DNA from 4 places in the Micromonospora sp. NPDC049374 genome. Region 1 is predicted to be linked to each of the others. Evidence: riboswitches for the same ligand, from Rfam matches in the RefSeq annotation. Region 1 holds a riboswitch; each other region holds the start of a gene.

The links. A riboswitch is a leader RNA that binds a small molecule or an ion and turns the genes downstream of it on or off. The one in region 1 is predicted to bind cyclic di-AMP.
Region 2: linked by a shared signal. The riboswitch ahead of AB0J93_RS18105 (hypothetical protein) and the one ahead of AB0J93_RS07525 (C39 family peptidase) in region 1 are both predicted to bind cyclic di-AMP.
Region 3: linked by a shared signal. The riboswitch ahead of AB0J93_RS12805 (NlpC/P60 family protein) and the one ahead of AB0J93_RS07525 (C39 family peptidase) in region 1 are both predicted to bind cyclic di-AMP.
Region 4: linked by a shared signal. The riboswitch ahead of AB0J93_RS18900 (hypothetical protein) and the one ahead of AB0J93_RS07525 (C39 family peptidase) in region 1 are both predicted to bind cyclic di-AMP.

What each region holds. Positions count from the first base shown of each region.
Region 1 is NZ_JBFAQH010000003.1:345,508-349,155, reverse strand. It holds gene AB0J93_RS07535 (hypothetical protein) at 80-580, shown strand; gene AB0J93_RS07530 (hypothetical protein) at 837-1,595, shown strand; cyclic di-AMP (ydaO/yuaA leader) riboswitch at 1,874-2,014, shown strand; gene AB0J93_RS07525 (C39 family peptidase) at 2,250-3,131, shown strand; partial or broken gene AB0J93_RS07520 (DUF397 domain-containing protein) at 3,262-3,447, opposite strand; gene AB0J93_RS07515 (helix-turn-helix transcriptional regulator) at 3,438-3,648, opposite strand, start outside.
Region 2 is NZ_JBFAQH010000010.1:116,967-120,614, forward strand. It holds gene AB0J93_RS18100 (PfkB family carbohydrate kinase) at 1-778, opposite strand, end outside; gene AB0J93_RS18105 (hypothetical protein) at 997-2,100, opposite strand; cyclic di-AMP (ydaO/yuaA leader) riboswitch at 2,105-2,236, opposite strand; gene AB0J93_RS18110 (cation diffusion facilitator family transporter) at 2,390-3,307, opposite strand; gene AB0J93_RS18115 (AAA family ATPase) at 3,399-3,648, opposite strand, start outside.
Region 3 is NZ_JBFAQH010000006.1:177,833-181,480, reverse strand. It holds gene AB0J93_RS12815 (pyridoxamine 5'-phosphate oxidase family protein) at 1-362, opposite strand, end outside; gene dcd (dCTP deaminase) at 440-1,018, shown strand; gene AB0J93_RS12805 (NlpC/P60 family protein) at 1,075-2,067, opposite strand; cyclic di-AMP (ydaO/yuaA leader) riboswitch at 2,122-2,256, opposite strand; gene AB0J93_RS12800 (NlpC/P60 family protein) at 2,449-3,459, opposite strand.
Region 4 is NZ_JBFAQH010000011.1:34,032-37,679, reverse strand. It holds gene AB0J93_RS18905 (carbonic anhydrase) at 96-794, shown strand; gene AB0J93_RS18900 (hypothetical protein) at 880-1,896, opposite strand; cyclic di-AMP (ydaO/yuaA leader) riboswitch at 1,900-2,031, opposite strand; gene AB0J93_RS18895 (YibE/F family protein) at 2,198-3,544, opposite strand.

The DNA of each region.
Region 1 (3,648 bases):
GTGCATGCGCGACGCGCCGGACGGTACGACACGCCCGACGACCGGTGCGTGCCGGCGGCTGTGGCGGTAGCGTGGTGAGGTGCTTCCCGTCGCGCCCGCCCGTCCTCTGTGGTGGTTGGCGCGCTGGGCCGCGCGGCTGCTGACCGGGCTCGCGGTCGCCGCCGCCTTCACCCTCGGCGCCTGGGCGCTGCCCGGCCATCCGGCTCCCGCCGACCGGCTCGTCGCCACGGCACCGCCGGTCGAGACCGCCGCACCACCCGCGTCCGCCGACTGGTACCAGGCCGCCCCCCTCGACCTGGCCGCCGCTTTCGCTCTGGTCGCCCCCCTCGACCTGGTCGGCCTGGTGACGCCGACCGCGCGGTGTGCCGGTGACTCAGCCGACCCGGCCGGGGCGTCCACGTCGCCGACCGAGCGTGCTGCCGATGATCACGCCGACCGGGCCGGGGCGTCCGCGACGCAGCCGGCGGCCTGTGGTCGGCCCGGGCTGACGGCGTTCGGCGGCGTCGCTGTGGGCGTCACGCGGGGGCCGGCGGCCCCGGTTGCGGGCGCCCGGGCCGCCCGCGCCCCACCGCACGCCTGATTCCGGCGACACCGCACGCCAAGCCTCCGGCGGCTGTCCCGTCGCGTCCGCACCGCTCGGTGCCGCACCCGCGCCGAGCACCTGCCAGCCCGTTGCCGCCAGCCGCGCCGTCGGGCTCGCCAGATCGAGCCGCGCCGTCGGTGCTCGGCAGAACGAGCGGGACCGCCCACACGAGCCCGAGGCTGCGCGCAACGCCATCCGCGATCCACTGCCGGTACGGCCACCGGCGCCGTTTCGATCTCCCCGAGGTGCCGCCATGGAGAAGACCGTCCTCTACCAGTTCCTGATCGAGGTGCCACGCGCCGCCGCCATCTGGTCGGTCCTGCTCGTGCTCGCGCTGGGCGTACTCACCGTGTTGGTCGCCCGCCCGGAGCCGGCCGGGCCGGTGGAGAAACCCGCCGACGAGGACGCGGCCCGTGTCGCGATCGAGCAGGCCGACCTGAGCCGATACGCCGGGGAGGTGGCGGTCGCGGCAGCCGGCGCCGGGCAGAACGCCGAGCGACGGCGTACGGCCTGGCGGGTGGCCCAGGCGGAACTGGACCGCGCCTGGGCCGCGTACGACGAGGCGGAGGCCGCCGCCCGTCGGCTGGCCGGCGTCGCCGGACTGCCGACCCCGCGCACCCCCCGGACCCCGGCCGAGTACGCGGCCCGGGAGCGCTGGCTGCGCCGTGCCGCAATGGCCGCCCACTGGCGTGGTGACCTGACCGCCCGGCAGCTCAGCGACGTGCTGGCGCACCGGTCCGGTTGGGATCCCCGGCGTCACCCGGCGGACCAGGAGGTGGTCCTCGCCCGAGTGGTACGCGACAACCGCCGGGCCGCCTACCGATCGGCCGCCGAGCGGGAGCGGGACCTGTGGCGGGCGGCGGAACTGGCCACCGAGGCTGCCCGCGCTCTCTCCGCCGAGGCGTACGCGGCGGCCGAACGGCTCCGACCGAACCAGGTGCCCGTCTCCGGCCGGGCCATCATCGGGCGGCCCGGCCCGGTCCCACGCTGGCGCCCGGCTCGACTCGGCTGAAATTCCGTGAGCTGGGTCACATCAGCCGGGAATCCGGTCACTGTTCGTAGGTGAGGCGATTACCGCAGCAATCTCCGTCGAGATTGTCCACCAGCCGTCCCGTTGTCACCCAAAGGTGCCCGGAATGCCGTCGGTCCCATTGAGCGACGCCAGTTCTCAGATACCCGAAAATTGCCGTACCCGATCATGTTTAAGCAGGTCAAGGCGGGTTGGCTTCGAGGTGACCGGCCAGTAGTGTCAGCGCGTCCGGTGCGGTAACCGATCGCAGGAAGCGACGCCGTACCGACCCGCTCAATCGTGATCTCACGAACCGGGGACCCACTGCACCACTGGGGTGAATCCGCGAGCTTCGGCCCGCGGTAGGGCGTCTTCCCGCCCGAATCCGTCAGCTAACCCGGTCGGCGGTGACGGAAGGAGTACCAACCCTCGTGCAGTCCGATGTGATCCCCCTGTTCCCCCGCCTCCACGGCACCGCGGTGCCCGTGCTCGCCGGCCCGACCGCCGCGAGCTGACCCCGGTCATCGCCACCGCCCGGGTTCTCCGGGCGTACCCCTGAACGGCCTGTCCCGCTCACCCGGGCGGTCGTCGGTGCCCTGTGCCGACCCGACCGTCCGAGCCGGTGTGCCGTTCTTCCCCTCAGCCCGTGGAGGAATCGTGAAGCACACCCTCTCCCGCCGGCTCCGCCGGCTGGTCAGCGAACGCCCCTATCAGCTCGTTGCCGGATCTGCCGTGGCACTCGTCCTGGCCACCGGCACCGGAGCCGCTCTCGCCGGCACCGGGAACACCCCGGCACCCACGCAGCCCACGACCGCCGCCGAGCTGCGCGGGGACATCGCGGTGCCGCCGAGCCAGGACCAGGTCGCGGTAGCGCCGACGACCGCCGCACCCAGCAGTGCCGCATCCAGCAGTGCCGCACCGAGCAGTGCCGCACCGGCCAGCGCGGCGCCGGCCAGCGCCGCCGCCTCGCCGTCACCGAAGGCCACCGCGGACCCGGACCTGGTAAGCAAGAAGGCGGCACCGAAGCCGCCGGCCTCGAAGGTTCTGGAGTACGACCACCAGGCCCAGATCAACGGCTACTACTGCGGTCCCGCCGCGGTACGTAACGCCCTCAGCGCCGCCGGTGTCACCCGTAGCCAGGATGCCCTGGCCGGCCAGCTCGGCACCACGTTCGCCGGCACCAACTCGGCCGAGGACACCACCCGCGTCCTCAACGCCGTCGTCAAGGGCGACCCGTACGAGACCACGATGATCCGTGGCGGTGCGGCCACCCCGGCCCAGATGGACCAGCTCCAGGCGGACGTCGTCGCCGCCGTCACCGACGGGCGGGGCGTCGTGGTCAACGTCGCCGGCAGCGTCACCGACACCGACGGCCGCTGGCACTCCTTCCCCGGCGGCCACTACATCGCCGTGGTCGGCTACAAGGACTCCGGCCGGCTGGTGAGGATCGCCGACTCGGCGGACGCCTCGTACCCGTCGTACTGGCTCAGCACCATCGATCTGGCCAACTGGGCCGCCACCCGCGGCTACTCGGCCTGACCGCATCGTCCCGCTGCACCCGGAAGCCCTCGGCCCGCTGGCCGAGGGCTTCCGTTTCGGGTACGTCGGGCGTGTGGGCCGTGTTGCCTGGCCAGGCCGACGGAGTTCGGGTACGTCGGGCGTGTGGGCCGTGTTGCCTGGCCAGGCCGACGAAGCTCGCCCAGGCGGCCGGGGTGAAGGCCAGCGTGGCGGCGTCGCGGTTCTTGGTGTCGCGGACCAGCACGATGCCGGGCAGGTTGTCGGCGACCTCCACGCAGTCGTTGCCGCTGGAGCCGCTGCGGGTGGACTTGCGCCAGGTCGCGCCGTTCAGATCCATGGCTTCACAACATCCTTCATGCGCTCGATCGACTGGCGGCCGGACAGTGCCTCGTTGCGCACCGTCTCCCACTTCGACAGCAGGACACTCAGGTCGTCGTCCTTGTCGACCAGGACGCCGCCGAGTTGGGTGTCCAGGTTACCCACCCAGCCGCCGTCCGCGCCCCTCGCAAGGATGAAGGGGCCGGTCAGTCCATCGTGC
Region 2 (3,648 bases), on a different contig from region 1:
CCACGGCGGCCACCCCGGCGGTCATCGAGTCGCCCGCCCCGCGCGGGTCGGCCGCCTCCAGTCGCGGCATCTGCACCTCGAACACCTCGCCGTCGACAAGCGCCAACGCGGGCTTGTCGGCCCGGCTGACCACCACGTTCTCGGCACCGGAGGCGTGCAGGTCGTACATCGCGCGGGTGAGCTGTTCCTCGTCGTCACCGTCAGCCCGCCCGTCGGTGATCAGTTCCTCGTGACTGACCTTGAGGAAGAAGACGCCGCTCTCCAGAACTGCGGCGAGATGCTCGCCGCAGAGGTCCACCACCACTAGGCCACCGTTGGCGCCGAGATCGGCGGCGAAGCGCCGGTAGAGGTCGGCCGGGACCAGTGACGGATGGTTCGGCCCGCTCAACACGCTGACCGGCGCGCGCAAGCCCTCGCCGAGTGCGAGGTTGTACAGCTCGTCCAGCTCGTGCCGGCTCAACGGCTGGCCGACCACGTCGACGATCTCCCGACGGGTTCCCTCGCGGCGGTCGTGCACGTACCCGCCGGTGCCGCCGGAGTCGCGGGCCACCACCTTGAGGTCGACTCCCTCGCTGACCAGCAACGGCTCCAGTACCTGCCCGACCTCGCCGCCGAGCGCCGCGCAGAGCACCACGTCGACGCCGAGGGACAGCACCATCCTGGCCTGCCACACCCCCTGCCCGCCCGGGTGCAGGTGCAGCTCCGGCGCGTCGCTCGGCTGGTCGATGGTCACGGTCAGCAGCGGGGTCGGGGCGAAGATCATGACGCGGTCGCTCATGACCGCTCCCCGTTGTCCGTACCGCCGTCGCGCCTGGCGATTCGCTCGTTCATGGGGCGTCCCTCCCGTTAGCGGACAAATACCGCTTCCTGGTACGACGGTAACCAAGGAGACGCGTCATCGCGCGCCGAAGGGACGGTGCCCCGCCGACCAGCGGTGGAAACGCAGCGCCGGGTGAACCGCTCGTGAAGAGCGGCTCACCCGGCGCGACGATGGACTCAGTACACCGACAGGTGGACGTGGTTGGTGTGGTCGCTGGACGGGTCACCCCGGGCGCCGCTGTACGACTTCCAGCCGCTGCTGGGCAGCCAGATCTGCCTGTACCAGATCACGTAGAGCACCGCGAGCCGGTCGGCGTTGTTCACGAAGTACGCCGCCAGGTTGTTGCCGTAGGACCGGTCGCCCCCGGTCGCGTCCCCGCCGAAGCCGTTCTTCTGGGCCGCGAAGTCGCAGGCCCGGCCCTTCGGGTGCTCGCCCGAGCCGCCCGAGCGGTAGCAGGAGACGTACCGGGTGAAGCCGGCTGACTTGGCCTGCTTCAGCGCGTGCAGGGTGCGTGGGGTGATGCAGCCGTTGGCCGGGGTGGGGTCGTTGACGCTGCACGACTCCGAGGGCCATGACCCGTCCGAGTTACGGGGAGCGGGCTTGGCGGTGGGGCTCGACCCGCTGTTGCGCGAGGGTGACCGGGCGGCCCGCTCGGCGGCCCTGGCCCGTTCGGCCGCCTCGTCCCGCTCGATGGCCACGGTCAACGCCCGCTCGGCCTGGTCCTTGCGCTTGGCCATCACGGCCACCTGCTTGCGCTGTTCCTGGATCTCCGCGTCCAGCGCCTGCTTGGTGGCGCCGACCTCGTCCCGGGCCGTCTGGAGTTCGCGCAGCGCGCGGTCCTCGTTGGCGGCCACCGCATCCAGCGCCGCTGCCCGGTCCATGAAACCGGCCGGTGACCCGCTGTTGAGCAGCGCCGACGCGGCACCCAGTCGCCCGGTGCGGTACGCCTGCGCGGCGATCTCGGCAACCTTGGTGCCGCGCTCGGCGACCTGGCTCTCGGTCGTCTTGAGCTGCTCGGCAAGCTTCTTCTGACGCTTCACCGAGCGGTCGAGCGCGGTCTTGGCGTCGAGGTAGCCCTTGCTGGCGGCCTCCAGTTGGGCCCGCAGCGCCGGGGTGCCACCCTCGTCGTCCACATCGCCCGGGGCCGCCGCCCGCAGCGGCTGCGGTGCCGCGGCGGCTGGGGAGAAGGGGGCCAGCGCGACGCCGAGGGTGAGGGCGAGCGCGGCGGCGATCAGGGCCGCCGTACGGGCGGCCGGTCTTACCGTTGCCACTGCTGGCATGCACATTTCCTTCCGTCAGCCGCCGACCGGGTTAGCTGACGGGTTCGGGACGGAAGATCCCTACCGCTGACGCGGATACACCCCAGGAACATGGTTCCCCGGTTCGCCCTGGCGGGCGATTAGGCGGCGGCCGCCGCCGGCACCGGTGGGTGCCGCCTGGCGGGGGCCGGGTCCGAGCCTACCGGTGCCCATGTGACCGGTGCAGCTGCTGTTACTGCTGGTGTTCAGTTGTTGACTAGTAGACCAGATCAAAAGCGGACAATAACCCTTTTTGGGGCTATTGCTCCCGTCACCACCGGGCTGCCCCGCAGTCCCCCGGATCCGATCGCGGCTCGATCTGCAGTGTCGCGTGCTCGATCTGGAAGTCCTCGTGCAGTGCCGAGCGGGCCGCTGCCAGCACGGCGCCGACGTCGGCGCCCGGGCTGACGGTCAGGTGCGCCGAGGCGACCTCCATGCCGGAGGTCAACGTCCAGACGTGCAGGTCGTGGACGCCGGCCACGCCCGGCACCGCGGCCAGCCGGTCGTACACCGCGGTGACCTGAAGGTGTTCCGGCGCGGCCTGGACCAGGATGCGTACCGCCGCCCGACCCAGGCGCCACGTCCGGGGCAGAATGAACGTGGCGATCGCCACCGCGACCAGCGGGTCTGCCCACCACCAGTCGGTCACGGTGATCAGTAGGGCGGCCGCGATCACGCCCAGCGAGCCCAGCAGGTCCGCCAGCACCTCCAGGTAGGCACCGCGCAGGTTGATGCTCTCCCGCGCCCCCGGTCGCAGGAGAGCGAACGCGGCGATGTTGGCGAGCAGGCCGAGGGCCGCCACCACCAGTACCGGGCCGGCGAGCACCTCGGGTGGATCCCCGAACCGGCGTACCGCCTCGACCAGCACGTACACCGCGACGCCGGAGAGCAGTACCGCATTGGCCAGGGCCGCGAGCACCTCCAGCCGGTAGAGCCCGAAGGTGCGTTGCGGGTCGGTGTCGGCCCGTCGGGTGGCGGCCACGGCCGCGAGAGCCATCCCGATGCCCAGCACGTCGGTGAACATGTGCCCGGCGTCGGAGAGCAGGGCCAGCGAACCGGTCCGTAGAGCGGTGGCTGCCTCGACCAGCGTCAGCGCGCTGAGCAGGGCGAATGCTGCCCACAGCCGGCCGGAGTGGCGGTGCGCGGCGTTCGACACCGCAGCATGGTGGTGGTCATGGCCGGCACCCACCCAGACACCTTGCGTCGTCCGCCGGGCCGGGGACGGAGCTATGCCAACATCGCTATGTGTGCAATCGTCGGGTGGCTCGCGGTGCTCGGGCTCAACCGGTCGGGTCGACGGTGGTCAACCGCTGAGTGGCCCGGGACAGCGCGACGTAGAGGGTACGGACACCGGAGCCGGGCTCCGCCCGGATCTCCGCCGGGGCGACCAGCACCACACCGTCGTACTCCATGCCCTTGGCCTCCAGGCTCGTCACCACCTGCAACCGCTCCCCGCCCAGCGCCCCCAGCCAGGCCGCGACCTGGTCCCGGCGGGGCACCGGCGTGATCACGCCGACGGTGCCCTCGACC
Region 3 (3,648 bases), on a different contig from region 1:
AAGAGGCGCCAGTCGGCGTGCGGGGCGGCCCGCGCTGCGAACGCCAGCCGGGCGACCGTGGCGTCGTCCGTGACGGGTCGGGCGCGACCGGCGACGTACGCCTCGTCGTCGCTCTCCTCCGCCGGGAACGAGTGCAGCGCGTAACGGCCGTCGCGTTCCAGGTCGCGCCGCTTCGGTGAGTCGATGACGAAGCAGTAGAGACCGTCGTCGGTGATCACCGGGGAGACCGGGTGCACCCGGGGCCCGCCGTCGGAGCGGACCGTGGCCAGGTAGCCGAAGCCCGGGCCGTACTGCTGCATGAGAAGGCGGATCCCGTCGGCGAGTCGAGGCTCGTCAGCGGCGAATTCGGACCAGGAAGCCATGCCGACATCCTATCGAACACACGTTCGAAGCGGGTAGTCCGACACGCGTGTCGCATACCGGCAGCTATGGTGTGGCGATGCTGCTCTCCGACCGCGACCTGGTCTCCGAGATCAAGGCGGGCACCCTGGCGCTCGAACCATTCGAGCCCACCCTGGTGCAGCCCTCCAGCATCGACGTACGTCTGGACAAACTGTTCCGGGTCTTCAACAACCACCTCTACACCCACATCGACCCGGCCACCCGGCAGGACGACCTCACCTCCGCCGTCGAGGTGCCCGACGGCCAGGCGTTCGTGCTGCACCCGGGCGAATTCGTGCTCGCCTCGACGCTTGAGGTCATCTCGCTGGGCGACCAGCTCGCCGGCCGCCTCGAAGGCAAGTCCAGTCTGGGACGGCTCGGCCTGCTCACGCACTCCACCGCCGGCTTCATCGACCCCGGCTTCTCCGGTCACGTCACCCTGGAGCTGTCCAACGTGGCCAACCTGCCGATCACCCTCTGGCCGGGCATGAAGATCGGGCAGCTCTGCATCTTCCGGCTCTCCTCGCCCGCCGAGCACCCGTACGGATCGGCCGTCTACGGCTCCCGCTACCAGGGTCAGCGCGGCCCGACGCCGAGTCGTGCCTGGCAGAGCTGGCGCACCTGGCCCACCCGGTGACACCACAGCCACGCCGCAGCCGTTGATCCACCGTCCCGCGCCTACGTCCGTCCGCCTCAGCCGGGCCGGCCGAAACTGTGCACCGGGCTGCTGTCCAGCCGCTTCATCTTGACCGGCTGACCCGCCCGGGAGGCGTGCACCACCCAGCCACCACCGACGTACATGCCGACGTGGTGCAGGTCCCGGTAGTAGAAGACGAGGTCGCCGGGGCGCAGTGCGCCGCGACTGACCGACGCGGTGACCCGACGTTGCCGTGCCGCGTTGTGCGGCAGTGCGACACCAGCCCGCGACCATGCGGCCAGCGTCAGCCCGGAACAGTCGTACGCGTTCGGCCCCTCGGCGCCCCAGGAGTACGGCTTGCCGATCTGGGCACAGGCGAAGGTGACCGCCTCGCCGGCCGGTCCGCCGGGGTAGCTGGCCGGACAGGGGGCCGGCCGCAGCGGCCCACCACCTCCCTTTCCGTACGCCCGCAGCCGGAGCCGCTGCAACCGGTCGATCTCGGCGTCGATCTGTCGCCGCTTCGCCGCGAGATCGGCCTCGGTACCGGCGAGCTGATCGATGGTGCGGTCGAGCCCGGCCTTGGCGGCGGCGAGTTCGTCGCGCAGTTCACTCGCGTGCCGGACGTCCTGCTGCTGGAAGCGGGCGTACCGGTCGAGCAGGCCGAGTTGCTCGACGACCTCGCCCGGCGACCGGCTGCCGAGCAGCGTGTTGACGGCCCGTACCTGCTCACCCTTGTACGCGCGGGCAGCGAGCTTGCCGACCCGGTCCATGGCCTCGTCCACCTGCCGTTGCAGCGGCGCGATCCGGGCGGCCAGCGCGTCCGCCTCCCGCCGCTTGGCGGCCAGGTCCTGCCGGGTGGCGTTGTGCTGTTCGATGACGGGTTCGAGCCGGTTCCAGTCCTCGTCGATCTGGCGCTCGATGTCGGCGACCGTGGGGTCGGCCCCGGCCGCCGCCACGCCGCCGGTCAGCATCACGGCGGTCGCGGCCAGTGCGGCAAGGATGCAGCGGTACCAGCGGAAACGCGGCGCAGCCGTCGGTCGGCCGGGCATCCCCGGCCGCGATGACGGTGGCCGCGGGGCATGGTGTGCCACCGGGCTCAGCACTCCTTCTTCCCATACCGCCTACCGGGTTAGCTGACGGGTTCGGGCGGGAAGGGGCGCCCTACCGTGACTCGCACGGATTCACCCCGGGTACCTGGTTCCCCGGCTCGCTGAGGAGCGATTCGGCGGTGTCGGACCGTTACCGCCCTGGGTGGGCGGAACTGCCAGCGGCCGACGATTGCCCAGCGTAGGGACGATCGGAGTCAATACGCAACACAACCGCACCGTCACCGTGGGTGCTGACATCTGACAATGGCGAGGGCCCCCGTCGACTTGACCGGGAGCCCTCGGGCGTTCCTGCGCGACCGCTCAGCGGGCGCGGGTGGTGACTCAGCCGGGTCGGCGGAAGCCGGCGACCGGCATGGTCGTGATGGGCGATACGTTCACCGGTTTACCGGCTCGAGCCGCATGCACCATCTGGTTGTTGCCCAGGTAGAGCCCGACGTGGTGCAGGTCGCTGAAGAAGAACACCAGATCACCGGGACGGGCGTCGGAGCGGGAGATGGCCTTGCCCTCGTTCCACTGGGCACCGGTGAAGTGGGTCAGCGAGATGCCGGCGGCCCGGTACGCGTACTGGGTCAGACCGGAGCAGTCGAACGAGTTCGGCCCGGTGGCACCCCACACGTACGGCTTGCCGACCTGGGCGCAGGCCGTCCTGATGGCGGTGCGGGCGGCGTCGCTGACCACACCGTTGATGGTCGGGCAGTTGGTGGTCTTCACCGTGGTCACCGGCAGCGACCGTTCGAGCCGCTTGATCTCGGCGTCGATCTTCTTCTTCTTCGCCGCCAGATCCTTCTCCTGCTTCTCCTGGGAAGCGATCAGGGCGTCGAGCTTGGCCTTCTGGTCGTCGTACTTCTTGCGGATCTTCATGACGCCCTCAAGCTCGCGGCGCTCCTGCGACGCGAGCCGGTCGAGGAGGGCCATCTGCTCACCGAGATCGTCGGGCTTCGCGTTGAGCAGTACCGCACCGAGTTCCGCGGACGGGCCGCTGATGTAGTAGCGGGAGGCGAGGTCGGCCACCCGGTTCATCGCCAGCTCGGTCTCCAGGGCCAGCGGCTCGATCTTCTTCCCCAGGCTCTTCGACTTCTGCCGGTTGACCCGCAGCTCGGAGCGCACCTTGTTGTACTGCTCGATGGTGGGTTCCAGCTTCCGCCACTGCTTGTCGATCTGGGCCTCGATCTCGTCGACCGAGGGTTCGGCGTACGCGGGGGCGGCGAGCAGGCCGGCACCGACCGCGGCGGCGGCGACGAGGACAACCAGCGCACGGGCGGCCCTACGCAGGCCACCCGGACGGGATAGTCCTGGCGCACGACGATGAAGGGGCATGGTTGCCACCGGCAGCGTCTCCTTTGCAACCGACCGCCGGGCGTCCCGCGAGCGGTAAGGGGCGGGGACAGAGGACCCATGGCGGTCGGTGCCCCACATTAGGGAACGGCAGGTGGGGAATCAAGGCGACCAACGGCTCATTCACCTTTGCGCGACGGTACGCACACTAAGGGTGTCGACCGATTCGTTACAGTTACGTGCGCC
Region 4 (3,648 bases), on a different contig from region 1:
GACGTGCGTTATGCCGCGTGTGACCGTGATGGCAGCCCGTGACCAGCGCCGGCCGGGATGACCAGGCATTCCTCCCAGAGATGAGGTGCAGCCGGATGAGTCGACCCGGAACGCCCGGCCCGCAGCCCGGACCGGAACGCGAGCTGCTCACTGCGGATCTTCCGGGTGCCCCGCAGCGGGCCCTGGCCGAGCTGCTCGCCGGCAACCGGCGGTTCGTCACCGACACGCTGCGGCATCCCAACCAGAACGCCGGGCGGCGGGCCGCCGTCGCGGCCGAACAGCATCCCTTCGCGGTGATCGTCGGCTGCTCCGACTCCCGGCTCGCTGCCGAGATCATCTTCGATCGCGGGTTGGGCGACCTCTTCGTGGTCCGCACCGCCGGGCACACCGTCGGGTCGGAGGTACTGGGCAGCGTGGAGTACGCGGTGGCCGTGCTGCGTACGCCGCTCGTGGTGGTGCTCGGCCACGACTCGTGCGGCGCCGTCCAGGCGGCCCGCGAGGCACTGGCCACCGCGACCACGCCTCCCGGGCATCTGGGTGCGGTGGTCGACGCCGTGGTGCCGAGCCTGCACCGGGCACAGGACGCCGGAGTGCACGAACTGGACGGGATCGTGGACATCCACATCGCGCGGACCGTCGAGACGATGCTGGCCTCCTCCACGACCCTCGCGGCGGAGGTGGCTGCCGGGCGGTGCGCGGTGGTCGGCATGTCGTACCGCCTGGCCGCCGGTGAGGTGCGGGCGGTGGCCGCGGAACCCGCCGAACTCGGCGGTGCGATGGCGACCGCGCCCTGATCCGCGACCGACGACGACGTCCTGAACGACGAGGGCCGTCCCGCCACGGTTGACGGGACGGCCCTCGGTGCGTCGCGTCGGGCGATCAGAGCAGTGACACGTGAACGTGGTCCGTGTGGTTGGACGGGCCGCTGTAGGAGCTCCAGCGCTCGGTCGCCGCGAACCAGATCTGCCGGTTCCAGATCACGTAGTAGACGCCCAGCCGGTCGGCGTTGCGGACCAGGAAGGCGGCCAGGTTGTTGCCGTAGATCCGGGTGTCGTTGTTGTGCCACGGCCTGAAGCCGCTGTTCTGCAACGACCAGTCGCAGGCCCGGCCCTTGGGGTGCTCGAACTTGTCACCCGGGCGGAAGCAGCCGACGAACCGGTTGAATCCGGCCCGCTTGACCTCCTTGTACATGTGCAGCGTCCGGGGCGTGATGCAGCCCGACGTGGTGGGGTCGTTCTGGCTGCACGACTCGGGCTTCCAGCCGCCGTCCGAGGCCCGGTTCGGCGCGATCCGGGCCACCGGCGAGGTGGCGTCCACCAGCCCGCCGGTCAGGCCGACACCGCCGACCAGTCGGAGGGACTTCTCCGCCTCGCTCTTCTTGCGCGCCATGTCGTTGGTCAGCTTCTTCTGCTCGCGCACCTCGGCGTCGAGCGCGAGCTTGGCCTGCTCTGCGCGGAGCTTGATCGCGTTGACCTCGCCCAGCTTCTTGTCGTTGACCAGGTTCAGCTCGTCCAGTGCCGAGGCCCGGTCGATGAACGAGTCCGGTGCGCTGCTCTGCAACAGCATGGCGATCGCGCCGACCCGGCCCGTCCGGTACGACTGGGTGGCGATCTGGGCGACCTGTGGGGAGAGGGCGTCCAGGTCGGCCTGAGCGGAGCGGACCTCGACCGCCAGTCGGAGCTGGCGCTTCTTGGACTTCTCCAGCTTGGCCTTGGCCTTGGAGTAGTCCCGGGTGGTCGCCTCGATCAAGTCGTTGAGCATCGGCGGGTCGTCGTCGTGCTCCGCTGGTTTCGGGTCGTTCGGTGCGGCCGTCGCCGGCATCGGACCGGCGAACACGGCGAACGCGGCGAACACGGCCACCACGGGTGTCAACCAGCGGCGTAGGGGTGCCGTCACTGTTTTCCCTTCCATCGACCGCCGACCGGGTTAGCTGACGGGTTCGGGACGGAAGTGGCCCCTACCGCTTTCGCGGATTCACCCCACGTACCTGGGTTCCCGGCTCGCCTGACGGCGATTGGGCGGTGGCACCGCAGGCGCCGCTGCGCGCCTTCGGCGGTGACCGGCAGTGAGGTTACCCGACAGTCCATCTGTGCCTCTACGCCCCGAACCCGACGAGATGCGTCATTTCGTAATCGCTTTGAGTGACCAGCGACACGGTTACGAGCCGCATCGGCAGGGGCGGTCACGTTGAGGAGTGTCACCATGTGGTGTCCGTGCTCCTGTCCGGGTCGGGCCACCCCGAGGGGGTGGCGGGGGATGTGTTTCGGGTGGGTGGGGTGCTGAGGGCGCGGAGCGCCTCGGCCCGGTCCGTCGCCGGCCGGGGAACCACGGGGGTGGATCCACCACTGCGGACGCCGGTGTCGCCGCGCCCGGCGGTGGTGACCACCGCGGCCAGCGCGGTGGTCAGCGGTACCGCGGCGATCAGCCCGAGCGTGGCGACCACGCTTCGAACGATCTCCGTGGTGAGGAACTCGCTGGTCAGGATCTGCCCCAGCGCACGGGAGTCCGCGGTCAGCAGGAGCAGTAGTGGCAGCGAGGCGCCGGCGTACGCCAGCACGATGGTGTTGACCACCGAGGCGATGTGTGCCCGCCCGACCCGGGTGGCCGAGCGGTACAGCTCCCGGCGGGAGAGGTTCGGGTTGGCGTGGCGCAGCTCGTTGACCGCGGCGGCCTGGGTGACCGTGACGTCGTCCAGTACGCCCAGCGAGCCGATGATGATGCCGGCGAGCAGCAGGCCGTGCAGGTCGACGTCGCCGCGGAACATGGACAGGGTGGTGGCGTCCTCGCTGCCGAATCCGGTCAGGTGGGTGGCCCCGGTCGCGGCCAGCCCGAGCAGCCCGGTCAGTACCAGGCTGGCGAGCGTGCCGAGCACGGCCACCGAGGTCTGGGCGGATACGCCGTGGGTCAGGTACAGCACCACGAACATGATCAACGAAGCGCCGACGATGGCGACCGCGAGCGGCGGCTGGCCCGCGCTGATGCCGGGCAGCACGAAGGTCAGCAGGATGGCGAAGCTGGCGGCCAGGCCACCCAGAGCGGCCAGGCCCCGCAGTCGCCCGAAGGCGACGATGGCGGCGGCGAAGAGTACGGCCAGCCACACCAGCGGCTTGCCGCGTTGGTGCTCGGCGATGTTGTAGGTGCTGACCGAGGGGTCCTCCGGATCGGTCAACGAGACCAGGATGATGTCGTCGTCGACGTCGACCCGGGGTGCCCCGGGCCCGGTCGGGATGGGCGTCTGCACCTCCTGCCCGGCGTCCGGTCCGGTCTGCACCCGGACGGTGACGGTGCCGCACGGGCCGTCCGCGGCCGTCGGGGTGCCCTCTGGCACCACCGGATTGGGCGGGCAGGGCTCGCTGACCACCCGGGTGACCGTGCCGTGGTAGCGGGGGGTGTCGTCGACGGCCTCGGGCCTCGGGGCGTCCCGGGGCCAGAGCACGATGGCGGCGACCAGGGTGGCGAGGAAGAGGGGGACCACCGTCACGACAAGGATCCGCCGCACCCCCGGTGGGGTGGGCGGAGCGGAACGGGTGTGGTCGGCGCCCATTCAGTGTCTCCCAACGATTTCAGGGCTGAGTACGTGTCGATGGGCGAGACGGTTCAGTGCCGCCGGACGACCGTGTCGAAGGGCAGCCTGAATGGCCTGAACGT